DNA from 3 places in the Streptomyces sp. NPDC020747 genome. Region 3 is predicted to be linked to each of the others. Evidence: riboswitches for the same ligand, from Rfam matches in the RefSeq annotation. Region 3 holds a riboswitch; each other region holds the start of a gene.
What was found. Region 3 has a riboswitch for thiamine pyrophosphate ahead of ACH4YP_RS36185 (thiamine ABC transporter substrate binding subunit). Riboswitches for the same ligand answer to the same signal wherever they lie in the genome.

Region 1: it holds a riboswitch for thiamine pyrophosphate, as region 3 does, so the genes downstream of both, thiO (glycine oxidase ThiO) here and ACH4YP_RS36185 (thiamine ABC transporter substrate binding subunit) in region 3, are expected to answer to the same signal.
Region 2: it holds a riboswitch for thiamine pyrophosphate, as region 3 does, so the genes downstream of both, thiC (phosphomethylpyrimidine synthase ThiC) here and ACH4YP_RS36185 (thiamine ABC transporter substrate binding subunit) in region 3, are expected to answer to the same signal.

Annotation. Positions count from the first base shown of each region.
Region 1 covers NZ_JBIRTJ010000013.1:47,688-55,021, forward strand. Annotated here, with positions in the region: gene pknB (Stk1 family PASTA domain-containing Ser/Thr kinase) at 1-1,581, opposite strand, end outside; gene ACH4YP_RS30800 (thiazole synthase) at 1,724-2,518, opposite strand; gene thiS (sulfur carrier protein ThiS) at 2,522-2,722, opposite strand; gene thiO (glycine oxidase ThiO) at 2,725-3,921, opposite strand; TPP riboswitch at 3,919-4,032, opposite strand; gene ACH4YP_RS30815 (hypothetical protein) at 4,085-4,429, shown strand; gene ACH4YP_RS30820 (NAD(P)/FAD-dependent oxidoreductase) at 4,496-5,725, shown strand; gene ACH4YP_RS30825 (Rv2175c family DNA-binding protein) at 5,841-6,212, shown strand; gene thiE (thiamine phosphate synthase) at 6,290-6,940, shown strand; gene metF (methylenetetrahydrofolate reductase [NAD(P)H]) at 7,062-7,334, shown strand, end outside.
Region 2 covers NZ_JBIRTJ010000003.1:228,085-235,418, forward strand. Annotated here, with positions in the region: gene ACH4YP_RS10170 (LacI family DNA-binding transcriptional regulator) at 1-73, shown strand, start outside; gene ACH4YP_RS10175 (metallophosphoesterase) at 286-1,488, shown strand; gene ACH4YP_RS10180 (hypothetical protein) at 1,671-2,546, shown strand; gene thiC (phosphomethylpyrimidine synthase ThiC) at 2,880-4,736, opposite strand; TPP riboswitch at 4,729-4,885, opposite strand; gene ACH4YP_RS10190 (YibE/F family protein) at 4,957-6,453, shown strand; gene ACH4YP_RS10195 (SsgA family sporulation/cell division regulator) at 6,650-7,090, opposite strand; gene ACH4YP_RS10200 (IclR family transcriptional regulator) at 7,190-7,334, opposite strand, start outside.
Region 3 covers NZ_JBIRTJ010000016.1:253,192-260,525, forward strand. Annotated here, with positions in the region: gene ACH4YP_RS36170 (hypothetical protein) at 1-132, opposite strand, end outside; gene ACH4YP_RS36175 (hypothetical protein) at 287-1,123, shown strand; gene rlmN (23S rRNA (adenine(2503)-C(2))-methyltransferase RlmN) at 1,175-2,281, shown strand; TPP riboswitch at 2,306-2,411, shown strand; gene ACH4YP_RS36185 (thiamine ABC transporter substrate binding subunit) at 2,491-3,579, shown strand; gene ACH4YP_RS36190 (ABC transporter permease) at 3,555-5,282, shown strand; gene ACH4YP_RS36195 (ABC transporter ATP-binding protein) at 5,285-6,328, shown strand; gene ACH4YP_RS36200 (maleylpyruvate isomerase family mycothiol-dependent enzyme) at 6,339-7,130, shown strand; gene ACH4YP_RS36205 (LAETG motif-containing sortase-dependent surface protein) at 7,285-7,334, opposite strand, start outside.

The DNA of each region.
Region 1 (7,334 bases), on a different contig from region 3:
GGCGAGGTCGTCACCCACGACGTCGGGCACGTCCACCGGGCTGCCCTTGCTGACGGTGAGCGCGATCGCCGAACCACCGCGGCGCTCGGTGCCCGCCCCCGGTTCCGTACGGATCACGAAGCCCACGGGCACGCTGTCGCTGAAGCCCTTGGTGACCATGCCCGCGACCAGGCCCTCGCTCTTCAGGCGCTGCTTGGCCTTGTCCAGCGAGTAGCCCCCCAGGTCCGGCACGCGCACGATCTCCGGGCCCTTGGAGACCGTCAGCGTCACGGAGTCGTTGTCCCGGATCCGGGCGCCGGGCTTCGGGTCGCTGCTGATGACCCGGCCGCGCTTGACGGTGTCGCTGTAGCCGCGCTTGACGTCCTTCACGTCGATACCGGCGCCCGTGAGCTGCTTCCTGGCCTGGGCCTCGGTCTTGGAGAGCACCCCGGGGACCGTGGTGAACTGGCCGGAGTTGATGTACCAGACGCCCGCTCCCAGGCCGAGGGCCAGCAGTACCGCGGCGACGATCGCGATCAGACCGCGGCGGGGCGCCGCCATACGGCCGCCACGTCCGCGGCGCGGCGGTTCGGGCGGCGGGGACGGCAGATAGCTCGTGCGGTGCAGCTCGGCGTCGTCGTCGTTCACCGGGAGCGGCCGCGGTACCGAAAGCGAGAGCGGGATCACGCTCGTACGGTCGTCGGCGTTCTGGTGGTCCGTGGCGACCGCCTGCGGCGGGACGGCGTCCAGCTGGTCGGCGCTCAGCGCGTTCCGTGCGTCCAGGACCTGCGAGAGCAGCGCGACGGCGTCGTACGGGCGGAGGTCGGGGTTGCGTGCGGTGGCCGTCGTGACCAGCTCGTCGAGCTCGTGGGCCAGGCCCGGCACGGACGCCGACGGCTGGGGCACGTCCTCGTGGAGGTGCTTGTAGAGCACCGCGGCGGGGGAGTCCCCGTAGTGCGGGCGGTCACCGGTCAGCATCTCGAAGAGGAGGATGCCGCAGGCGTACACGTCGACCCGGGGGTCGGCCGTGTCGTTCTCTATCTGTTCCGGCGCGAGATACGACACCGTGCCGAGCACGGCTCCCGTCGTGCTGGTGACCGTGTCCACGGCCCGTACGAGACCGAAGTCCGCCACCTTCACCCGGCCGTCGTCCCCTATCAGGACGTTCTCCGGCTTCATGTCGCGGTGCACGAACCCGGCGCGGTGCGCGGCGCCGAGCGCGGCGAGGACCGGCTCCAGGACGTCCAGCGCGGCCCGCGGCTGCAGCGCCCCGCGCTCGCGCAGCACGTCGCGCAGGGTGCATCCGGCCACGTACTCCATCGCCAGGTAGACGTAACTGCCGTCCGTGCCCTGGTCGAAGACCTGCACCACGTTCGGGTGGGCGAGCCTGGCCACCGACTTGGCCTCGCGGATGAAGCGGTCGACGAACGAGGCGTCGGCCGCCAGCGTCGGGTGCATCACCTTGAGCGCGAGCACCCGGTCCAGGCGGGTGTCCACGGCACGGTAGACCGTGGCCATCCCGCCGACCGCGATGCGCGCGTCGACGCGGTAGCGGCCGTCGAGCACGTGCCCCACGAGCGGGTCCTGAAGGGTCGTATCCACGCAGGTGAGTGTACGAGCCGCCACTGTCAACGCCGCCAGGACGGGTGATTCCGGGGCGGTACTGCAGCCGAGCTGTGACGGACGTCGCACGGTGAGCGATACCGTGCGGCGCCTGGATTCAGACAGGTGTTCAGGCCAAAAGTCAGAAAGCAGGCCTTTCCGGGTCCAACCGGGCGACACCCTCCACGGGAGACGACGCCTCGGCGAAGTGGCGGCGCGGGATGCGCCCGGCGCGGTACGCGAGCCGGCCCGCCTCGACCGCGTGCCGCATGCCCTCGGCCATCAGCACCGGCTCCTGCGCCCGGGTCACGGCCGAGGCGAGCATCACACCCGCGCACCCCAGCTCCATGGCGAGCGCCGCGTCCGACGCCGTACCGGCGCCCGCGTCCAGGATCACCGGCACGCGCGCGTGCTCCACGATCAGCTGGAAGTTGTGCGGGTTGCGGATGCCGAGACCGGACCCGATCGGCGAGCCGAGCGGCATGACCGCGGCGCACCCCACGTCCTCCAGTTTGCGGGCGAGCACCGGGTCGTCGTTCGTGTACGGGAGGACGGTGAAGCCGTCGTCGACCAGGGTCTCGGCCGCGTCGAGCAGCTCGATCGGGTCGGGCAGCAGCGTCCGCTCGTCGGCGATGACCTCCAGCTTCACGAGGTCCGTGCCGAGCGCCTCACGCGCGAGGCGGGCCGTCAGCACGGCCTCCCCCGCGGTGAAACAGCCCGCCGTGTTGGGCAGTACGCGGATGCCCAGCCGTTCCAGCACGGACAGGACCGAGCCGTGGGCCTCGGGGCTCACGCGGCGCATCGCGACCGTCGTCAGCTCCGTGCCGGACGCCACGAGCGAGCGCTCCAGGACGTCGAGGCTGGGCGCACCACCGGTGCCCATGATCAGACGGGACGCGAAGGACGTACCGCCGAGGACGAAGGGATCGTCGGCCATGGGTCAGCCTCCTTGGACGGCGGTGAGGACTTCGACGCGGTCTCCCTCGGAGAGGAGGGTCTTCGACCACTGCGCGCGCGGGACGACGGTTTCGTTGAGTGCGGCGGCGACACCGGAGGGAGCCGCGGTGAGGGCGGCGACGAGGGTGTCGAGGGCGGTGTCCGGGGCCAGCTGCCGCCGCTCCCCGTTGACGAAGACGCTCATGCTCATGCGTGCTGCTCCGAGAGTGCGGCGGCGCCGAACCGCCTGGGTGTGAACGGGCGGGCCTCGTCCGGGAGTTCACCGGTGGTCAGGGCGTGTGCCATGGCGTCCCCGGTGACGGGCGTCAGCAGTACGCCGTTGCGGTAGTGGCCGGTCGCGAGCAGCAGCCCCGGGAGTTCGGTCGGGCCGAGCAGGGGCGCGTTGTCGGGGGAGCCCGGGCGCAGTCCGGCCCGTGTCTCGGTGAGCGGCAGCTCGGTGATGCCGGGGACGAGTTCGTGGGCGTCCCGCAGCAGCTCGTACACGCCGCCGGCGGTCACCGTGGTGTCCCAGCCCAGCTCCTCGCTGGTCGCGCCGACGACCAGCTCGCCGTTCTCGCGCGGCACCAGATAGACGTGGCTGCCGCGCACGACGGCCCGCACGCTACGGCTCAGGAAGGGCGCGAACCGCTTCGGGACGGTCAGCCGCAGCACCTGTCCCTTCACGGGGCGCACCGGCGGCAGCACGTCGTCGGGGACGCCCGTCAGACGGCCGCTGAGGCTGCCCCCGGCGAGCACGATCTGGCCCGCCGAGAGCGCGGTGCCGTCCGCAGTGACGACTCCGGCGGCCCGGTCGCGTACGACGGTCAGGCGGTCGGCCCATGTCCGGTGGAAGGCCACTCCGGCCCGCTCGCAGGCCGTGACCAGGGCCCCGGCGAGCCGCCGGGGATCGATCTGGTGGTCGCCGTCGACCCGCAGCCCGCCGCGCACCCCCGGCGCGAGCATCGGCTCCAGACGACGGCACTCGCGGCCGCTCAGCCACTCCGACTCCAGGCCCGACCGGCGCTGCAGGGCGTGCAGTTCGCGCAGATGGGCACGGTCGTCGGCGTCGAGCGCGACGGCCAGTGTGCCGCACTGCCGGTAGCCGAGGTCCTGGCCGGTCGCCTCGGTCAGCTCGGCCGCGAAGTCCGGATAGCGGCGTGCCGAGGCCAGATTGAGGCCGAGCAGGGTCTGCTCGCCGTAGTGGAGTTCGGTGACGGCGGCCAGCATCCCGGCCGCGACCTGCGCGGCGCCGCCGCCGGGCTCCGGGTCCACGAGCGCGGTCGTGAACCCGCGCTGCGCGGCCCGCCAGGCCGTGACCAGGCCGATGATCCCGCCCCCGACGACCAGGACGTCTGACGTGTGCCCTGTATGGGGTGTATCGGGTGTCTCCGGTGTACGCGACATGGGCGTCCAGCCCCTCCCTTCGCCGGCATGACCCGGATCAGGTTCGTACGGTCGGAGGCCGTCCCAGCCTCCCTCTCAGCCCGGTACGCCCGGACTCCCGCGAGTGCTCTACGTTGGCCACCCTAGCCCTTCGCCCCAACAGCCTGTAAGGGAGCCTTCACGCATGGCCCGCTCGCTCGACGGACTCCTTCTCTCGCCGGTCGCCGACCAGGCGCCAGGTCAGGTGGGTACCCGCACACGGTTCGCGTACCACGAGAAGGACGGCGAGATCTGGGCCGAGTACGCGGGCGGTGACGTCGTACGCGGACACCTCGTGGGCACGCGCGCGGGCGACCGGCTCGACTTCCGGTACGTGCAGCTGAAGGTGGACGGCACCACCTCGTCGGGGCACTGCGTCTCCTTGGTCGTCGAGCTGGCCGACGGACGGGTGCGCCTGGAGGAGACCTGGGAGTGGGAGTCCCAGGAGGGCAGCGGGACGAGTGTGGTCGAAGAGGTCAACGAGGGCTGACGCTGTGCAACAACTCACTGATCGCGCCCCCTGACCGACGATTTCACCAGTGTCTATGGTGATCGTGTGAGTGAGCAGACGCAGGGACGGAGCCCGGCGGCGCGACGCAGCGCCGTGATCGTCGGGGCGGGCATGGCCGGTGTACAGACCGCCGTCGCCCTGCGGGAACGGGGCTTCACCGGAAGCGTGACCCTGATCGGCGCGGAGCCCCACCAGCCGTACGACCGGCCCCCGCTGTCCAAGGCCGTACTGCTCGGCAAGGCCGAGGACTCCGCCTTCGACGTCGACTTCGAAGCGCTCGACGTGGAGCTCCGCCTGGGGCTCGAAGTGACCGGCGTGCACCCCTCGCGGCACGAACTCGACACGGCCGACGGTCCGGTTCCGTACGACGTCCTCGTCATCGCCACCGGCGCCGAGCCGATCCAACTGCCGGGCGCCCAGGGCGTACCCGGCGTCCATCTGCTGCGCACGCTCGACGACGCCGAGCGGCTGCGCCCCGTCCTCGCCCGGCAGCACGACATCGTGGTGGTGGGCGCGGGCTGGATCGGCGCCGAGTTCGCCACGGCGGCGCGCGAGGCGGGCTGCGCGGTGACCGTCGTGGAGGCCGCCGACCGGCCGCTCGCCGGCGTGCTGCCCGACGAGGTGGCCGCTCCGATGGCCGCCTGGTACGCGGACAGTGGGGCGGTGCTGCGCACCCACGCGCGCGTGGAGCGCGTCGAGCCCGGCGAGGTGGTGCTCGACGACGGCTCACGGCTGCCCGCGGGCGCCGTCGTCGTCGGCATCGGGGCGCGGCCCGCCACGGCCTGGCTGGCCGGTTCCGGGATCGAACTCGGTGCCCGCCGCGAGATCGTCGCGGACGACCACCTGCGCACCTCCGCCCCGGACGTGTACGCGGTCGGCGACTGCGCCTCCTTCCCGTCCGGCCGCTACGGCGAGCGCCTGTTGGTCCACCACTGGGACAACGCCCTCCAAGGCCCGCGCACGGTCGCCGCGAACATCGTCGGCGAGACGTCCGCCGCGTACGACCCCGTGCCGTACTTCTGGTCCGAGCAGTTCGGCCGCTTCGTCCAGTACGCGGGCCATCACGCGTCCGCCGACACCATGGTCCGGCGCGGTGACCCGGCCGGACCGTCCTGGTCGGTGTGCTGGCTCCGGGAGGGCCGCCTGGTCGCGGTCCTGGCGGTGGGCCGGCCGAGGGACCTGGCACAGGGGAAGCGGCTGATCGAGGCGGGCACGCCGATGGACTCCGGGCTGCTCTCGGACCCCGCGTCGCCGCTCAAGGGCGCGACGGCCTGAGCGCTCCGCCGGGCCGCCCGGTCGACGGTCGTCCGGTGTCTGCGGGGCCGCGGGCGTGACACGGTCGCACCGGCCCGGGTACCGACTGTCAGTCCGAGATGGCAGGCTTGTGTTCGTGACCGAGATTGACGCAAAGATCGATGCTCTCGTCCCCGCCTGGCTCACCCTCCCCGACATCGCCGAACTGCTCGGCGTCGAGGTGACCCGCGTCCGGCAACTGGTCAAGGAAGGCCAGGTCATCGCCGTACGCCGTGGTGAGAACCGCGCGCTGCACGTCCCCGCCGCTTTCATCGACGGGGCCGAGCAGAAGGTCGTCAAGGGCCTGACCGGCACCCTGACGCTCCTGCGGGACGACGGCTTCTCCGACGAAGAGATGCTCGAGTGGCTCTTCACCCCCGACGAGAGCCTGCCCGGTACGCCGGCCCAGGCTCTGAGCGAGAATCGCGGCACGGAGGTGAAGCGTCGCGCCCAGGCGCTCGCCGTCTGACCTGATCACGCCGTCCGGCGTACGGGCCGTGTTCCTCACGGCCCGTACGCCACCGACACGACACGGGGGACCCACGCATGCCCGAATCCACCGCACGCGCCCGGCTCGCCGACGCCCGGGTGTACCTCTGCACGGACGCCCGCAAGCGCCAGGGCGACCTCGCCGACTTCCTGGACGCGGTCCTGGCGAACGGCGTGGACATCGTGCAGCTGCGGGACAAGGGCATGGAGGCGGCCGAGGAGCTGGAGCACCTCGCCGTCCTCGCGGACGCCTGCCGTCGGCACGGCAGGCTCCTCGCGGTGAACGACCGGGCGGACGTCGCCCACGCCATCGGCGCCGACGTGCTGCACCTGGGCCAGGGCGACCTTCCGGTGCCCGCCGCCCGGGCCGTCCTCGGCGACGGCGTCCTGATCGGCCGCTCCACGCACGCCGATGCGGAGGCCGCGGCCGCCGCCGCCCAGGAGGGCGTGGACTACTTCTGCACCGGCCCCTGCTGGCCGACCCCCACCAAGCCCGGCCGCCACGCGCCGGGCCTCGACCTGGTCCGGTACACGGCCGCGCTCGTCACGGACCGCCCCTGGTTCGCCATCGGCGGCATCGACCTCGGCAACCTCGACGAGGTGCTCGAAGCGGGCGCCCGCCGCGTCGTCGTCGTACGGGCGATCACCGAGGCCGACGATCCGGGCGCGGCGGCGGCGGAGTTCGCGAAGCGCCTGCGCCACGCGTAGGCGTCCCGGGGCGGGATCGACCGAATGGGCAGTTGTCCGAGTGGTGGACAACAAATCGACAAAACGGGCAAATTCTCCGGATCCGGTTGGGGGACCGGCGCCCCCTGGCTAACCTGCGGGTATGGCCCTCGGATCTGCATCCACCAGGACGGACCGCGCACGCACGGTGCGTGACATGCTCGCGACCGGCAAGGCGACGTACTCCTTCGAGTTCTCCGCCCCGAAGACCCCGAAGGGCGAGCGGAACCTGTGGAACGCGCTGCGCCGGGTCGAGGCCGTGGCCCCCGACTTCGTGTCGGTGACGTACGGCGCGGGCGGTTCGACCCGGGCGGGCACGGTCAAGGAGACCCAGCAGATCGTCGCCGACACGACCCTGACCCCGGTCGCCCACCTC
Region 2 (7,334 bases), on a different contig from region 3:
CGTGCGGACGTCCTCCCAGCGGCGGCCTCCCCGGACGACCGTCAGCCCGCCCCGATCACCGGAGGAGGGATGACCTCCGGATGACCTACGGGTAGATCCGGTGCGGAAAGCCCCTCCCAATTCGGGAGAAAACCACGGTGAACTGGGGTTCTGCTCCGATTCACCACCCCTGGGTCATCACATGGCGCGATCCGCATTCCTATGATGGGCGGACGACACCGCGGGCCGCTGCGACCAGGCAGTCCGACGCGGTGCAGGTGCGGCGCGATGGTGGTGGAGGGGTCGATGACTCAGGGGGCCGGTCAGGGACCCGAGATGCGTACGCCGACGGTGCGCGACTTCCGCGTGCCGGCGTACGTCCACGAGGCCGGTCCGTACACACAGTCCCCCGGCCCGCATCCGCAGTCCGGCGAGGTGTACGACCAGGCCGCCGAGCCGTACGACCAGGCCCGGGACCGGGCCGCGGGTCCCTACGCCGAGACCTCCGACCGGTACGACCGGCCCGGCCCCTACGCGCAGCAGGCGCCTCCCGGCGAGGGCGCCGGACCGGCCGGCGAGCCGGAGGGGTACACGCCGACGCAGCGCGACCTGCCCGTCATCAACCGCGGTGACACCCTTCAGGTACCGGTCGAACCCGAGGCCGGACCGGTCGTCCAGCCCGCCGAGGGGCCGGGACCGCTGTACGTCGTCGGTGACGTCCACGGCTATCTCGACGAGCTCGTCGCCGCGCTGCGCGAGAAGGGCCTCATCGACATCGACGGCAGCTGGGCGGCGGGGACCTCGCGGCTGTGGTTCCTCGGCGACTTCACCGACCGCGGGCCCGACGGCATCGGCGTCATCGACCTCGTGATGCGGCTGTCCGCGGAGGCCGCCGCGGCCGGGGGCTACTGCAAGGCGCTGATGGGCAACCACGAGCTGCTGCTGCTCGGCGCCAAGCGGTTCGGGGACACCCCCGTCAACTCCGGGGCGGGAACGGCCACCTTCCAGGCAGCCTGGCTGCTGAACGGCGGCCAGAAGACCGACATGGAGCGCCTCCAGGACCACCATCTGCAGTGGATGGCCCGCCTCGACGCCATGGAGATGGCGGACGGCCACCTTCTGGTGCATTCCGACACCACCGCCTATCTCGACTACGGCGACTCCATCGAAGCGGTCAACGACACCGTCCGCGAAACGCTCACCCGCAATGACGCGGACGAGTGCTGGGACGTCTTCCGCAAGTTCACCAAGCGCTTCGCGTTCCGCGACGACGGCGGTGCGCAGGCGGTGCGTTCCTTGCTGGACATGTACGGCGGTTCACGCATCGTCCATGGTCACAGCCCCATTCCGTATCTCCTGGGAGAGGTCGGCTCGGAGGAGGGGGAGGACTCCCGGAACCCCGTCGTCGAAAAGCCGCATGTGTACGCCGACGGGCTCGCCATCGCGATGGACGGCGGCGTGACCATGGCCGGAAAGCTGCTGGTCCAGCAACTTCCCCTGGATAGCTGAGCGTTCACCGGGCAGGCGTCCCCGACGGAGGACAAGCTCAACACGGGGGCAAATTCTGGAAACCCCCTGTCACCGTGTGCCGTCACCGCTCTACCATCGGCTTATCCGTAGCAGGCTCCCCTCCGTTTCTGCCCGACGGCTCGTCAGCATGCCGAGCCCCAAGCCCTACGGAGCATCGGGGGATGCACATGAACAGCGTTCCGCAGCACCTGCTGAGCGAGGACCGCCAAGAGTACGAGCGGATCCTCGATGAGGCGCTGCGCTCCGCACCACACCGTCCGGAACTCGCCGCTGTCGGTCAGCGGCTCAACCCCGAACAACTGCGCACGATGGCGCTCAACGCCACCGCTCTCATCACGGCGGCTGCGGCGACCGAGTACCAGCACTATGTGAAGGTCCGCGAGGAACTGCGCCAGCCGGCGCCGTCCACCCCTCCTGTCCGCGAAGGATCCACCAGCAGCACCACGGATCCGGCCACGGGCGCGGTCGGGCTCGCCACCACCATGGGGGAGGTCGCCGAGACCGCCGGGGCAGGTGCCGCGGCGGTCGTCGCCGTGCTCGCACCCGTCCTCGCCGGCACCGCCGCGGCGATCTTCCTGCTCGTCGGCTACATCCTGAAGATGCTCGACCCCCAGCCGGGCATCGCCCAGACCCTCCTCACCACCGGGTGGGTCTTCGGAGCCATCACGGCCGTCACGATCCTGGTGGCCGCGGTCGGTCTCCTGCTCGCCGCCCTGCGCAACGGCGCCAGTTCACTCCAGGCCGACGCGCACGGCGAACGCAGCGAAGAGGTGAACCGGGCCAGGGAAGCCTGGCACGACGCCCTTCTGGAGCGCGGCATCATGCCGTTCCTCAGGGAGGCCCTCGCCGACCCGGGCACGGCCGCCCTCGGCCGTACGAAGCCGTCGGCGCCGATCAGCCGGATGCCCCAACTCGGCTACAACCGGCCAGGCTTCAGCAGCCCGGACGGCGGCCCGACAGCGGGACCCCGCCCCAGCTTCTCCAGCCCGGACTTCAGCAGCCCCGACTTCGGGGGGCCGGAGCACCAGCCGGAGTAGCCCCGCCCTCGCCCGGGCCCGGCCTTGCGGGGCCGGCAACCGGGCGCGGCCAGGCGGGAATGAGGCCCGACCTGCCGCAGCGTCGCGGGCACTACGCCCGCGACGGCCGAGTACCACCAGGTGCGGCCTTCGTGCCGCGCCTTTTCCCTGCCTTCCGTTCGCAACCTGTACCAGCCGTTCTGCAGGGGTTGCCGGGCAGGGCAGGGAAGTCGATCACGCCATGCGCGATCTTGTCTCTACCGTTGTGGCCCGGGTCAATGCGTCGCGTTCCCCCGCGAGGCCCCGGCCGGGATGGCCGGGACCCCGGAGAAGGGGTCGGACAGCGCGCCGGAGTCAGTCCGCCATGGGCAGGTACACCCTGTTGCCGCTCGCCGCGAACTCCTTCGACTTCTGGAGCATCCCCTCGGCGACCTCCTCGGCCGTCGCCCCCGCGGCCGCCGTGCCGCCGAACTGCTCGGTGATGCTGTGGCTGATCTTCATCGAGCAGAACTTCGGCCCGCACATAGAGCAGAAGTGCGCTGTCTTGGCGGGCTCGGCGGGGAGGGTCTCGTCGTGGAACTCCCGGGCCGTGTCGGGGTCGAGGGCCAGGTTGAACTGGTCCTCCCAGCGGAACTCGAAGCGGGCGTCCGACAACGCGTCGTCCCACTCCTGTGCGCCAGGGTGTCCCTTGGCGAGGTCCGCCGCATGGGCCGCGATCTTGTAGGTGATGACGCCCGTCTTGACGTCGTCACGGTTGGGCAGGCCCAGATGCTCCTTGGGCGTGACGTAGCAGAGCATGGCCGTGCCCCACCAGGCGATCATCGCGGCACCGATGCCGGAGGTGATGTGGTCGTACGCCGGCGCGACGTCCGTCGTCAGCGGGCCGAGCGTATAGAACGGAGCTTCATCACAGATCTCCTGCTGAAGGTCGATGTTCTCCTTGATCTTGTGCATCGGGACATGCCCCGGGCCCTCGATCATGGTCTGTACGTTGAAACGCTTCGCGACCCTGTTGAGTTCCCCGAGCGTCCTCAACTCCGCGAACTGCGCAGCGTCGTTGGCGTCCGCGATCGAACCGGGCCGGAGCCCGTCGCCCAGCGAGTACGTGACGTCGTACGCCGCGAGGATCTCGCAGAGTTCCTCGAAGTTCTCGTACAGGAACGACTCCTTGTGGTGTGCCAGGCACCAGGCCGCCATGATCGAGCCGCCGCGCGAGACGATGCCGGTCTTGCGGTTCGCGGTGAGCGGGACGAACGGCAGCCGCACGCCCGCGTGGACGGTCATGTAGTCCACGCCCTGCTCGGCCTGCTCGACGACCGTGTCCTTGTAGATCTCCCAGGTCAGCTCTTCGGCCCGCCCGTCGACCTTCTCCAGCGCCTGGTAGAGCGGGACCGTGCCGATGGGGACGGGGGAGTTCCGCAGCACCCACTCGCGCGTGGTGTGGATGTTGCGGCCGGTGGACAGGTCCATGACCGTGTCGGCGCCCCAGCGGGTCGCCCAGGTCATCTTCTCGACCTCCTCCTCGATGGAGGAGGTGACCGCGGAGTTGCCGATGTTGGCGTTGACCTTCACCAGGAACCGCTTGCCGATGATCATCGGCTCGATCTCCGGGTGGTTGACGTTGGCCGGCAGCACGGCCCGGCCCGCCGCGATCTCCTCGCGGACGACCTCGGGAGAAACGTTCTCCCGGATGGCCACGTACTCCATCTCCGGCGTGACCTCGCCCCTCCTGGCGTACGCGAGTTGCGTCACCGCCTGTCCGTCACGGCTGCGCCGGGGCTGGCGCGGACGCCCCGGGAAGACCGCGTCGAGGTTGCGCAGTCCGCCCCGCGGCGAGGTGTGCTTGACCCCGTCGTCCTCGGGGCGGACGGGTCGGCCCGCGTACTCCTCGGTGTCGCCACGGGCGATGATCCAGTTGGCCCGGAGGGCTCCGAGGCCCCTGCGTACGTCGGTGTCGACGGTCGGATCGGTGTACGGGCCGGAGGTGTCGTACAGGGTGACCGACTGCCCGTTGGTGAGATGCACCTGACGGACCGGCACCCGCAGGTCGGGGCGCGAACCCTCGACATACGCCTTGTGCCAGCCGATGGACTTCCCGGCCTCGCCGTTCTCGCCGTTCTCGGGCGAAGCAGTCACTTCACCGTTCTCGGCCGAGGCGAACGCCCCGTCCGTCGGGCTGGAGGCAGGCGTGCGTGCGTCCTTGTTGGTCATGAGACCTACTCCCTACGCCGGCATTACCCGGTAACAGGTTCGGCGGTCGACGCAGCGATTTCCGTCCGGCGATGTTCCACGTGAAACATCGCGTCTACGGAGGTCAGCGCCCTCTCAGCCCGGTGCTCCGAGCTCCCGCGTGTGCAAAGGTGTCTCCACGCTAGCGTCAGATGTGGCGCGGTGAACAGTGGGCCCCGGCTGTTCTTGCGATGATCGGTCGGTGACCACGACGCAACAGCCCCCACTCCCACCGTCCGAACCGCCCCATGGACACGGCCACGACGGCCATGGGCACGGCGGCGGACCCGGGCAGCACGGACCCCATGGCCCGGGAGCGGGCAGTGGCGGAGGCAGGCCCGGCGGTGGTGACGGTGACGGACCGGGTGGCGGTGGGCATGGCCACTCGCACAGTCATGGGCCCGCAGCGCCTGTCTCGATGCATCTGCGCAAGGTCATCGCGGCTGTGCTGATCCCCTTCGCGGCGGCGGTCGTCGTCGGCCTCGTGGTCCTCTGGCCCGGCGGCGCCCCCGGGCACGAGCGCACCGGTGTCGGCTTCGACCGGCAGACCCAGCAGGCCACGGTGACCAAGGTCGACAAGGTCGACTGCAAATCGGTGAACGCCTCGGGGGAGACGCCGACCGGCGACACGTCGACCGCCGAGGGCTCGTCGGCACAGCAACAGGCGTCCGGCAGCTGCAAGAAGGCGACGGTCCGGGTCGACACCGGCAAGGACAAGGGCCGTACGTTCACGGAGATCGTCCAGCCGGACTCCTCGCGGCAGCTGGAGCAGGGCCAGGAGGTGATCGTCGCCTATGCGCCGGACGCCCCCAAGGAGCTCCAGTACTCGGTCACCGACGTGAACCGCAAACTCCCGATGACGCTGCTCGCCGGGATCTTCGCCGTCGCCGTGGTCGTCGTGGGCCGGATGCGCGGCGTCATGGCGCTGGTCGCACTGGCCGCCAGCTTCCTGATCCTGACGTTCTTCATCCTCCCCGCGATCCTTCAGGGCTCGAACCCCCTGGTCGTGGCGGTGGTCGGGGCGAGCGCCATCATGCTGATCGCGCTCTACCTGTGCCATGGTCTGTCCGCCCGTACGTCGGTGGCGGTGCTCGGCACCCTGCTCTCCCTGTTGCTGATCGGGCTGCTCGGCTCGCTGTTCATCGACTGGGCCGCGCTGACCGGCAACACGGACGACAACACCGGTCTGATCCATGGGCTGTACCCGTCCATCGACATGAGCGGCCTGCTGCTCGCGGGCATCATCATCGGCTCGCTGGGTGTGCTCGACGACGTGACGGTGACGCAGACCTCGGCGGTCTGGGAGCTGCACGAGGCCAATCCGACGATGGGCTGGCGCGGGCTGTACCGCGCGGGCATCCGCATCGGCCGCGACCACATCGCGTCGGTCGTCAACACGCTCGTCCTGGCCTATGCGGGCGCCGCGCTGCCGCTGCTGCTGCTCTTCTCCATCGCGCAGAGCAGTGTGGGGACGGTGGCCAACAGCGAGTTGGTCGCCGAGGAGATCGTGCGCACGCTCGTCGGCTCGATCGGACTGGTCGCCTCCGTGCCGGTGACCACCGTTCTCGCCGCCCTGGTGGTCTCGGCGGACCGCCCGGGCCCCGCCGCCCCGGCACAACAGGAACAGCCGCAGCCGCTGCCCCAGTCGGGCGTCAAGGCGCCTCTGCGTGGCGGGAGCGGCCGCCGCCGCAAGCACTGACCCCGGCCCCTGCCGGATCCGGTTGTCGAAAGTCGAGAGTCGAGAGTCGAGAAGAAGCGTTACGGCAGTCAGCGATGCCGCGAAGGAACAAGAGATATGACGTACGGCCGACGCCGGGCGGGCTGAGAACGCGTCACACCCGTACGGGAGGACATACAGCGAGGCAGCGTCACGCCCGCCTCAGCCCCGTACCGCTTCAGCCGGCGCTCTGTTCCTCCGCCAGGATGCGGTTCAGCGCCTCGTCGAGGTGCGTGTCGAAGTCCGCGAGGGAACGCTCCTGGCCCAGCGGCACCAGCCGGTCCGTACGGTCGAGGAACGCCAGCAGCGGCGCCGTCCCGCAGCGGAACAACGCATGGTCGCAGCCCACCTGAAGCCGGATCAGCACGTCCCCGAACCCCTCGGTGTCGGCGGGAGCGATGTGCACATCGCCGTCCCCGCACGCCCGGCCCACCCCGTCGATCAGCAGCTCCCGGCCGAAGGCCCAGGTCACCGGGGCGTCGCCGGGCAGGTGGAAGGTCAGCCGCACGGCATAGGGATCACAGGTCTCGTAGCGCAGCTCCACCGGGATGCGAAAGGACAGCTCCTCCGAGACGACGAAGCTCATCATGACCTCTGCCTGTACTACCGACTCGCGCATCGCCTACCCCGTCGTTCGCCTTCGACTGGCCGGGAATCATCCACCTGACACTGCTGGCATCTTGCTGAAAGTACACACCAGATCACAAGGAGTGAGTTTTCAGATGCTGATAGAGAGCGAGAGTGTCCCCAGCAGCCTGCCGATCTCGCTCTGCAATCGGCGTGCCGCCGGCAGCAGTCGGTCGGCCTGGTGGGCCGGCAGGGAAATGGCGATCGTGGCCGCAGTACTGCCCACTGTGATCGGA
Region 3 (7,334 bases):
TGTATCGATGTCGGGCGTGGGGGTGGCGGAGGTGGAGGCGTCGGCGTTGGTGCCGTCGGTGCGGCGCAGCCGCCGGACCAGCCGATCGCGGTCGCTGCGCTCATGATCCGGGCGAGACACGTATTCGTACACGAGTTCGATTGTAGGTCCAGGTGTGGCCCATGGGACAGTGCCCGCGTCCTTCGGCATCAGACCTGAGTGAGCCGGTAGCCCGCGACCACGCACCTGCCTGAGGTCGTGTCTGGCGGGATGGGTAGGTTTGTCGCACCACCTAAGGAGATGCGCGATGCCGGACCGCCGCAGAGCTCTGTACGTGACCGATCTCGCCTACCAGGCGCGGGGGCGGCGCTACTGCGACGAGGACATCTTCCTGACCTCCCGGCTGCGCGACGACTTCGACGTCGCCCTGTGCCACCCGCTGGACGCCGCCGCGCTGATGGACGCCTTCGATGTGGTCGTGGTCCGCAACAGTGGACCGGTGCTGCACTACCGGGAGGAGTACGACGCCTTCCGGGCGCGGGCCACGGCCGACGGCACCCGGGTCTACAACCCGTTGACCGGCCGCGGCGACATGGCCGGCAAGCAGTACCTGCTGGACCTGACCGCCGCCGGACACCCGGTCATACCCACCGTCGACCGGCCCGAGGACCTGCACCTGCTGCCCGAGGCCCGTCAGTACGCGGTCAAGCCGAAGGTGGGCGCGGACTCCATCGGCCTGGCCTTCCTGCCCCGCGAGCGGCTCGACGGCCTCGCCTACGGCGACATCCTGGTCCAGCCGCGCATCGACTTCCGCTACGAAGTGTCCTTCTACTACGTCGACGACGCCTACCAGTACGCCCTTCACGCCCCCGATCCCGAGCGGCGCTGGGTCCTTGAGCCCTACGAGCCCACCGACGCCGACCTGGCCTTCGCCCGGCGTTTCATCGACTGGAACACCCTCGACCACGGCATCCAGCGCGTGGACGCCTGCCGCACCCGGGAAGGCGCCTTGCTCCTCGTCGAGCTCGAGGACCTCAACCCGTACCTCTCCCTGGAACTGGTCTCCGACCGGACCCGCGACTCCTTCGTGGCGAGCATGACGGAATCGGTCCACCGGTTCCTGGATGCCCGGCCCCGCGGCTGAGACTGCCGGGGGCGCAAGTCACACGAATCGATCTGCGACACTGGTACAGCCATGCCTAAGCCCGGAGAACTCACTTTCGTTGCCCCCCGCGGAGCCAAGAAGCCGCCGCGGCACCTTGCCGATCTCACGCCTGCCGAGCGCAAAGAGGCGGTTGCCGCGGTCGGTGAGAAGCCGTTTCGTGCCAAGCAGCTGTCGCAGCACTACTTCGCGCGGTACGCGCACGACCCGGAGCAGTGGACCGACATCCCCGCGGGATCGCGCGCCAAGCTGCAGGAGGCGCTGCTTCCCGAGTTGATGACGGTCGTGCGGCATCTCTCCACGGATGAGAACACCACCCGCAAGACCCTCTGGCGGCTCTTCGACGGCACGCTCGTCGAGTCCGTGCTGATGCGGTACCCGGACCGGGTCACCATGTGCATCAGCTCGCAGGCGGGCTGCGGGATGAACTGCCCGTTCTGTGCGACCGGGCAGGCCGGTCTCGACCGGAATCTGTCCAGTGCCGAGATCGTGCACCAGATCGTGGACGGGATGCGGGCGCTGCGGGACGGCGAGATTCCCGGTGGGCCGGCCCGGCTCAGCAACATCGTGTTCATGGGTATGGGCGAGCCGCTGGCCAACTACAAGCGGGTCGTCCAGTCCATCCGGGCCCTCACCGACCCGGAGCCGGACGGGCTCGGGCTGTCGCAGCGGGGGATCACCGTCTCCACGGTGGGTCTCGTCCCCGCCATCAACCGGTTCGCCGACGAGGGCTTCAAGTGCCGCCTCGCCATCTCCCTGCACGCACCGGACGACGAGCTGCGCGACACCCTCGTGCCCGTGAACACGCGGTGGAAGGTGCGGGAAGTGCTGGACGCCGGCTGGGAGTACGCGGCGAAGTCGGGGCGCCGGCTCTCCATCGAGTACGCGCTCATCCGGGACATCAACGACCAGGCGTGGCGCGGTGACCGGCTCGGGCGGATGCTCAAGGGCAAGCCGGTGCATGTGAACCTGATTCCGCTGAACCCGACACCCGGCTCCAAGTGGACCGCCTCGCGGCCCGAGGACGAGAAGGCGTTCGTCGAGGCGATCGCCGCCCATGGTGTGCCCGTCACCGTCCGGGACACCCGTGGCCAGGAGATCGACGGGGCCTGCGGGCAGCTCGCGGCGACCGAGCGGTAGTCTGGCGGACGTACGTACATCTTCATATTCCGACAGGGGAGCGCCACAGCGCTGAGAGTGCGGGACAGCCCGCAGACCCTCTGAACCTTGCCCAGGTCATTCTGGGTAGGAAGTTCGGTCACTACTCAAGCTGTTGCGCCCTGCCCGGGATCCGACCGAGGTCCCGGGCAGGGCCGCGTCTCTTCCTGGTCACCCCCAGGAGGAATCCAGTGAGCACCACCACCAGGAAGTTCACGGCCGTGGTCACGGTCACCGGGCTCGGCCTCGCCGCGCTCACCGCGTGCGGGTCGTCCGACTCGGGCGACGAAGGCTCCGGGTCCAAGACCGTCACCCTCGTCAGCCATGACTCCTTCGCCTACACCAAGGCCGTACTGAAAGCGTTCGAGAAGGAGTCCGGTTACAAGGTCAGGGTCCTCAAGGACGGCGACGCCGGTACGGCCGTCAACAAGGCCATCCTCACCAAGGACAACCCGCAGGGCGACGTCTTCTTCGGCGTCGACAACACGCTGCTGTCGCGGGCGCTCGACAACGGGCTGTTCCAGTCGTACGAGGCCAAGGGCTCGGGACTGATCCTGCCGCAGTACCGGGTCGACCAGGCCAAGCACCGGGTCACGCCCATCGACTCCGGCGACATCTGCGTCAACTACGACAAGGCGTACTTCAGCAAGCGGAAGCTGGCTCCGCCGACGTCCTTCGACGACCTGATCAAGCCCGCGTACAAGAACCTGCTGGTCACCGAGAACGCGTCCACCTCCTCGCCCGGTCTCGGCTTCCTGCTCGGGACGGCCGCGAAGTACGGCGACGACGGTTGGCAGGACTACTGGAAGAAGCTCAAGGCCAACGGCGTGAAGGTCGTCGACGGCTGGGAGCAGGCCTACAACGTGGAGTTCTCCGGGTCCGCCGGCGGCAAGAAGGCCAAGGGCGACCGGCCGCTCGTCGTCTCGTACGCCTCGTCCCCGCCCGCCGAGGTCATCTACGCCGACCCGAAGCCGAAGACCGCGCCGACCGGGGTCGCGGACGGCACCTGCTTCCGTCAGGTCGAGTACGCGGGCCTGCTGAGCAACGCGAAGAACACGAAGGGCGGCAAGGCGCTCGTCGACTTCCTGATCTCCAAGCAGTTCCAGGACGACATGCCGCTCAACATGTTCGTCTACCCGGTCCGTGAGGCCGCCCAGGTGCCGCCGGAGTTCACGAAGTTCGGCCCTGCCGTCGAGGACCCCGAGACCCTCGACCCCGCCAAGATCGCCGACAACCGTGACGAGTGGGTCAAGTCATGGACCTCGCTCGTACTGAAGTAGAGCCCCGCGCCGGGGCGGAGGCGCCCGCGCGCCGGCGTCCGCGTCTCCGTCCGCACCCCCGTACGCGCCCGCGTACGGGGAGCGCGGCGCGGCTCGCTCTCATGGCCGTGCCCGTCGCGTTCTTCGGGCTCTTCTTCGCCTACCCGGTCGCGGCGATCACGGCCCGTGGGCTCAGGATCGACGGGGTCTGGCGGTTCGGGCGCGTCGGGGACGTGCTCGCGCAGTCCGACATCCGGCACGTCCTGTGGTTCACGACCTGGCAGGCGCTCGCCTCGACCGCGCTCACGCTGCTGATCGCGCTCCCCGGCGCGTATGTGTTCGCGCGCTTCGATTTCAGGGGCAAGCAGGTCCTGCGAGCCGTCGTGACCGTGCCGTTCGTGCTGCCGACCGTGGTCGTCGGCACGGCCTTCCTGGCGCTCCTCGGCCGCGGTGGGCTTCTGGACGAACTGTGGGGCGTACGGCTCGACACGACCGTGTGGGCGATCCTGCTCGCGCACGTCTTCTTCAACTACGCGGTCGTCGTCCGCACGGTCGGCGGCCTCTGGTCGCAGCTCGATCCGCGCCAGGAGGAGGCCGCGCGGGTGCTCGGCGCCTCACGGTTCGCCGCTTGGCGCAGAGTGACGCTTCCGGCGCTCGGGCCGGCGGTGGCGGCTGCCGCGCTGATGGTCTTCCTCTTCACCTTCACCTCGTTCGGCGTGGTGCAGATCCTCGGCGGCCCCACCTTCTCGACGCTCGAAGTCGAGATCTACCGGCAGACCTCGGAGATCTTCGACCTCTCGACGGCCGCCGTCCTCACCCTCGTCCAGTTCGTGGCGGTCGGCGCGATCCTCGCCGTCCATGCCTGGACGGTACGGCGGCGGGAGACGGCCCTGCGTCTGGTCGACGCGTCCGTGACGGCACGACGGCCGCGCGGCGCCGGGCAGTGGGCGCTGCTCGCCGCCGTCCTCGCCACCATCGCCGTCCTGCTGGTGCTGCCGCTCGCCGTGCTGGTCGAGCGGTCCCTCGACGCCCCCGGATTCGGCTACTACAAGGCGCTCACCAGCGACGAGGGCGGCATTTTCCTCGTGCCGCCGATCGAGGCCGTCGGCAACTCGCTGCAGTACGCCCTCGCCGCCACCGCCATCGCCCTGGTGATCGGCGGGCTCGCGGCCGCCGCCCTCACCCGCCGGGACGCCGGCCGTCTCGTACGGGGCTTCGACGCCCTGCTGATGCTGCCGCTCGGCGTCTCCGCCGTGACCGTCGGGTTCGGCTTCCTCATCGCGCTCGACGAGCCTCCGCTGGACCTCCGGAGCACCTGGATCCTCGTACCGCTCGCGCAGGCGCTGGTGGGCGTCCCCTTCGTCGTACGGACCATGCTGCCCGTGCTTCGGGCCGTGGACGGACGGCTGCGCGAGGCGGCGGCCGTACTCGGGGCCTCGCCGTGGCGGGTGTGGCGCGAGGTCGATCTGCCGATGGTGCGGCGGGCGCTGCTGATCGCCGCCGGGTTCGCCTTCGCCGTGTCGCTGGGCGAGTTCGGCGCGACCGTCTTCATCGCGCGGCCCGACAACCCGACGCTGCCGGTCGCCGTGGCCCGGCTGCTCGGGCGGGCCGGAGAGCTCAACTACGGGCAGGCCATGGCCCTTTCGACGATCTTGATGGTGGTGTGCGCGGTGGCGCTGCTGGTTCTCGAACGCCTTCGCACCGACCGGACCGGGGAGTTCTGACCATGCGCGACGCAAAGCTCGAACTCGTTGGCGCGACCGTACGTTTCGGTGGGCGGGCCGTGCTCGACTCCGTCGGGCTGGGTGTCGCCGAGCACGAGATCGTGTGCGTGCTCGGGCCCAGCGGCAGCGGCAAGTCGACCCTGCTGCGGGCGGTCGCGGGGCTCCAACCCCTGGACGAGGGGCGGGTGTTCCTGGACGGCCGCGACCTCCACGGCGTGCCCGCGCACAAGCGCGGTGTCGGTCTGATGTTCCAGGACCACCAGCTCTTCCCGCAGCGCGACGTGGGCGGCAACGTGGCCTTCGGGCTGCGGATGCACGGCGAGTCGAAGGACCAACAGGCCGTACGTGTAGGGGAGTTGCTGGATCTGGTGGGGCTGCCCGGCGCCCGTGAGCGGGCCGTCGCCTCCCTCTCCGGTGGTGAACAGCAGCGCGTCGCGCTCGCCCGGGCCCTGGCGCCCCGCCCCTGGCTGCTCATGCTCGACGAACCCCTCGGTCAGCTGGACCGGTCGCTGCGTGAACGGCTGGTGGTCGAACTCCGTGAGCTGTTTGGCGAGTTGGGCACGACCGTGCTCGCGGTCACCCACGACCAGGGGGAGGCGTTCGCGCTCGCCGACCGGGTCGTCGTGATGCGGGACGGCCGGATCGCCCAGTCCGGTACGCCACTTGAGGTCTGGCAGCGCCCGGCCGACGCGTTCGTGGCCCGCTTCCTGGGCTTCGAGAACGTGACCGCGGCGACCGTCAGCGGGGAGGCCGCGGACACGCCGTGGGGCAAGCTGCCGGTGCCCTCGGACGCCCAACAGGGCGAGGTCGAACTGCTCGTCAGGCCCGCCGGCGTACGCCTCGTACCGGCGGCCGAGGGGCTGCGCTGCACGGTGGCCGCGCGGACCTTCCGGGGCACCCATGTCGCCCTACGCCTGCGGCCCGAGGACGCGCCGTGGCTGGAGGCGGCGTGTGCGCTGCGGGACGCGCCGGAGACGGGGGACGAGGTCGGGGTGGCGTTCGACGCGGCGGAAATTGTCGTACTCGGGGGTGCCCGAGGAGCCTAGGGTGCGGCTCATGACGCTACTCGGGCACGACCGCTACTGCGGTGAAATCGTCGGGCAGACCGCGCTGTTGAGGTCGCACCTCGCCGGAGCCGACCTCGGCGCGACCGTACCGACCTGTCCGGACTGGACGCTGCGGCAGCTCGCCGTGCATGTCGGCGAGGCGCATCGCTGGGCCGAGCACATCGTGCGGATGAGGGTCACGAAGAACGTGCCGGTCGAGCGCGTGGCCCACGTCAGAGGGCCGGAGAGCGACGACCCCGCCGCCCTGGACGCCTGGCTCGCGGAGGGCGCCGAGAAGGCCGCGGAGACCTTTCGCTCCGCCGGGGCCGACACCGCCGCCTGGTCCTGGGCCTGGGAGCACACGGCCGGGTTCTGGGCGCGGCGCATGACCCACGAGACGGTGGTCCACCGGGCCGACGCGGCGATCGCCGCGGGCGTGCCGTACGAGGTGGCGCCGGAGTTCGCCGCCGACGCGATCGACGAGTGGCTGCAGATCGTACGGTTCGCGCAGGAGAAGTACCCCAACGATGCCGCGAACGAGCTGCGGGGCGAGGGGCGCAGCATCCACCTCCACGCCACCGACGCCGAGCCCGGCCTGGACGCCGAGTGGCTCATCGAGTTCGAGGACAAGGGCATCGCCTGGCGGCGCGGGCACGAGAAGGCGACCGTCGCGCTGCGGGGGCCGCTCACCGAGGTGATGCTCGCCTTCTATCGCCGGATGCCGCCGGACGGCGGGCGGTTGGAGATCCTGGGGGAGCGGGAGTTGCTGGACTTCTGGCTGGAGCGGGCCACGTTCGGCTAGCCGGCAGGCTGATGAGTGCGCGGGCAGGCGGGGGCTGGTCGCGCCTACGCGGCGGAGCCGCATATGGATATGGCCCCGCGCCCCTAAAGGGCGGTGGCCCGCCCCCTCGCGGGGGCGGGCCACGCCTGGTGGAACCGGGTGAACCTGGTGGTGCTCAGTGGCCGTTCGACGCGCCCCGGCGGCGCAGGGCGAACATCACGCCGG